2 regions of the Paenibacillus sp. Cedars genome follow, and region 2 is predicted to be linked to the other one. Evidence: predicted binding sites of a transcription regulator. Region 2 holds the regulator's gene; the other holds the start of a gene.

Region 1 (2,206 bases), 3.0 Mb from region 2:
GAGTATCAACCGGCTACACAGATATCCAAGATAGATGGAATCATCCTTACAGGCACTGGCTATTCATTCCAAGTGAACACAGAATTTCACCTGAGTATGTAAAAAGAAAGAGCCCCGTCTCTCCTACATAATTGGCCTAAGTGGAACTTAAGCGTTCGGAGAAGACAGGGCTTTCGCTACACTAAATATATACCCTTTTTAAGGTATTTGCAACGATTTTGTATGAAACTAGGCTTTATTATGGACGAATAATAAGCATTGTATACAGTGGATGTTTCAAAAAAAGACCCTTCCAGCAACAAAGCCGTTTGGGTCTTTTTGTTTTTGCCGTCACCAAGGACATATTGAAAAGGCCCTACTAACTAACTGCTGGTAGGGTTTTTGTTTTCGCTATTTTTCGATTTAATCCAATCGAATAAAGATCTCGCTTGACTACTTGTACAGTAAAACTCGAAGTTAGCCACACTTAGCCTTGTTCGTGTTTGAATCAAAAATTCCTGAACCTGCTCCTCTGTTGCATAGAAGCTGAACTCTCCATAGGCATTGTTTGTCGTGAATCTAATCTGCTGCATTATCAGTTTCCTTTCTTGGTTTCTTAACAAGTGTACGATCATATAAATACGGCTTTCCGTGGTACTGCCATCTTTCCTTTTGCTTCTCTTTCTTATAAATGAGAACTTTGACTTCCGAGTTTATTACTTTCTTCTGAAATTGTGAAGCGTACCTTTTGCACCACTTCAACCCGGATTCTTCGGTCTCACTAAAATATGTCCTCAAAAGAAATCCATTTACAGTCATTTCAAATTTACACATACCCATGATGTTTCAATCCCCTCAATATGTAATCTATCACGGTTCGTTAGGCCCTGCATTATTTTCATATTTACTGACATCAAGACCTAGGTACTTACGCATCAATACAGACGCCTCAGCCGTGATAAACTCCCAACGCAGCTCCATCTCGGATCGATATCCCCTACACATAAATTTTGCATGTATCCCGTTTTGGGTATTCGTTTGCTCGTATACTTTAAGCCCTTTGGACCGAAAGTGTTTTTTAATATCCTTTTGATGGTCCCACACTCTGTTTATGGCTAATTTTATCGTATCTACATATGGTGCCGGTGTTTTAAGATTCGCTTCTATTTGACGGCAATCGCGTTCGTATGCAGCCATAACCAACTGCAACAAAATATATCTTTTGACATACTGACGATCTTCAGCCGTAATAGCCTCTATGTAGGGCATGTATATCCCTCCTATACATTGGGATCATCTGTTCCATGATAGCTTTTAATAATAACGAAAACAAGACTTGATAAGAACTAGTGTTCGTAGTACTATGTTGGTACAATCGAGGAGGGAAGATACATGAAGAATGAATATATTTTGGTAACAAGTGGTCCCGTAAACAGAGATTTTATTAGGAATCATATTGAAAGCCACCTGGACGAGTTCGCATTCCCATGTAAGTTTACAATTCGATATGGAAAAAGTCTTAGATCATTTTATATAGAAGAAAGTAATGTTCGTAAAGGTGTTATGATCATTGGCTGGAATAACATTGCTGTTTCGATGAGTGAGGAGTGGGATCGTGTATCTTAGATTTGAAATCTTCGTTGTTGTGGCTGGCCATGAGAATGTTTTGGTCACAACTGTATTTAATGATGCTTTTAATAAGTATCTGCTATCAAAACAGCCGGTTAAGAAGATTGAGGTCTGGGATGAAGGTGTCTGTACCGAAACTTATAGATCATTAGATGATTTCATAAAAGCCGGTCGAGTTAAATCCGCAATCGAAGAAGAAGTGAGGTTATGAAGCGTATGAAGAATCATGTTGAAGGTGAGCTGGCTCCAGTTTTTTGTGATGAAATATCAGAACATACTAAGAATGAGATCTTCGAATTAATCCGTAAAGCGAAAGAGCAGCCTAACATCCAGTTTAATTATGTGGATCCGTTAGAAAATGTAAGTTACTGTGTTTCTGCAGATGATCATAAATTTGCTGTTTCTGTTGTTGATATAGGACCGTTGCCGAATGCAAGTTTGTATCCTGTACTCACGGATATTTATGGGGAACCTGATAAGGTTTTTTCTAAACCTTGGTACCGAGATGAACGATTCGTGTTTTTGGTGATGTACTGGGAAGGTAATTGGGGTAAGAGAACTTTTCACTGAAGCCTGTTTTCGAAGCGGCATGTCCATT
Region 2 (2,206 bases):
AGCCGGTCAGCTGAAGCGGAATATATGGAAAGTCAGTATACGGATGAGATATGGAGGATGATTATGAGTCTGCCAAGAAAGTTCAGGGAGGTGCTGGTTCTAGATCTTTACTACGAAATGCCGATCACTCAGATAGCGGAGCTTCTAAACGTAGCGACTGGTACGGTTAAATCCAGGCTGTATCGGGCGAGAAAAAAAGTGCAGAACATGTTAAAGGAGAATTCTGGTTATGAATGAGGAAAAGCCTGATTGGTACGAGCGAGCGCAACAAGGTCCTTTTCAAAATGAACCATTTACCGCCGAGATGAAAAATAAGGTACAGGTGTCATTGACCCAAGGTAGCCATAGATCAAAGCGTCGTCCATATTTACGTGTTGGTATGACTGGCGTGCTATTGTTTGTCACTCTACTGCTATTGATTCAGTTTCCTTGGGGGGAACGTACGGTACAACAGCATACGGCAGGGGGGGGACCATCCCCATCTGTGACGGAGACGATTCGCGCAGAAGGTACAACGGATGAAGGAACGTTACAGGTAGTTGCCATCGATAAGGAAGAGATAACGGAATTAGGAGCTCCCAGCTGTTTCGGACTCGAAACGGATCTGTCGTTTAAAGGGGATTACAAAGTGAAGTACGCGGCAGAGGGGACTTCGGAGGATGTGGTTGTCCTTGAGGATCTCACCTTCATACAACCAACTTCCGCTGCTCTTCAGATGATTCGATTGCCTTTTCAGGAAGCGGATGTGTTCATACTCGCCCCGCAATATAAGGACTGTCACGGAATACAAATCTATGCATTTGCGGTGGAGCATGGGAGTGGTAAGGCGGTGCAGCTGCAATTTGAGGAGGAGTTTTCTAGAGCCAGCACGTCCTATTACAGACCGGGCACTACACCTACGGTGAAAGATAATAAGCTTGTTCTGAAGTCCACGGAGGGTCCAGGCGGGGAAGGTTCGCCTGAAGATAATATGGCTGAGAGAATGTATCAATTAGATCTTAGGCAAAATGCCATGGTGATGGTCTTGCGCAAGGACCGGAAATCTTAAGGATTAAATAACGTAGCACAAGAGGTTACCATCCAACTAAGGAAGGTAACCTCTTGTTCATTGATATATGAAGTTAGTGTACATCCCTAAAGAGACCGATGACTTTGCCGAGAATGGTTACATGATTCAGGCGCAGGGGCTCGTAAGTAGGATTCTCCGGCTGCAAGCGAACGTGGTCCTTCTCTTTGTAGAAGGTCTTTACGGTTGCTTCGTCTTCCTCTGTCATCGCTACTACAATGTCCCCATTGTCTGCAGTTTGCTGCTGGCGAACAATGACATAGTCACCGCTATGTATGCCAGCTTCAATCATGCTGTCACCAACAACAGATAACATGAATACCTTATCGTCGCCTACATAATGCTGAGGGAGAGGGAAGTAATCCTCGATGTTCTCCATGGCGGTAATAGGTACGCCTGCAGTGACTTTACCGACAACAGGCACTCTGGCAATGGTGTGGGTAAACAGATTAGCGCTATCGGATTCTTCTTGGCCAAGCAGTTCGATCGCTCTTGGCTTCGTAGGGTCACGGCGGATCAGGCCTTTCTTCTCCAATCGGTCTAGATGCCCATGGACCGTTGAACTGGAAGCTAGTCCTACAGCCTCGCCGATTTCCCGGACAGAAGGCGGGTAACCCTTGCTACGAACTTCGTTGCGGATAAACTCTAAGATCGCCAGCTGGCGGCTGGATATTTTCGACATGCCGTATCAACCCCATTTAGTAACGTTTGGGAAAATTATAACATAGAACTTCCGTTCGTACAAACATAAGTTCTAAAAAAAGATAGAACAAATGTTCTTTTGGGTATTGTATCAAACAAGTGTTCGTGTTATTATGAATTCATAAGAGAACACTTGTTTGGGAGATGATGATTCCATGTTGAAATACAGTACATACCGTAGTATTTATGAGAACGTTCCTGTGCGAACGGAGAAGTCTTCGGTGACTTGGGTCTATCAATTGAAAACCAGAATGACTTCCATCCCCTTAATTAAACTTCTATTTATTCTGCTGATTGTTGCATCCTTTTGGACGGGGGCCTATTCCGTTTTTGCCGGGGGAATGGAGAAGCCGACAGGTGAGAAGTTGGTCATTGTTCAATCCGGCGATAGTTTATGGCGTATCGCTTCCCTTCATAAACCAGCTGATATGGATACGC

What was found. The regulator LexA, encoded in region 2, represses DNA repair genes until DNA is damaged. The targets are predictions, from matches to a motif close to CGAACATATGTTCG.
Region 1: the regulator LexA is predicted to act here: its motif matches at 1,322-1,335, upstream of B9D94_RS01580 (YhjD family protein).

What each region holds. Positions count from the first base shown of each region.
Region 1 covers NZ_CP020866.1:21,104-23,309, forward strand. The annotation lists gene B9D94_RS01575 (DUF3800 domain-containing protein) at 1-131, shown strand, start outside; gene B9D94_RS01580 (YhjD family protein) at 850-1,248, opposite strand; gene B9D94_RS01585 (hypothetical protein) at 1,372-1,605, shown strand; gene B9D94_RS01590 (hypothetical protein) at 1,595-1,819, shown strand; gene B9D94_RS01595 (hypothetical protein) at 1,816-2,178, shown strand.
Region 2 covers NZ_CP020866.1:3,396,423-3,398,628, reverse strand. The annotation lists gene B9D94_RS17175 (RNA polymerase sigma factor) at 1-237, shown strand, start outside; gene B9D94_RS17170 (hypothetical protein) at 230-1,048, shown strand; gene lexA (transcriptional repressor LexA) at 1,122-1,748, opposite strand; gene B9D94_RS17160 (LysM peptidoglycan-binding domain-containing protein) at 1,924-2,206, shown strand, end outside.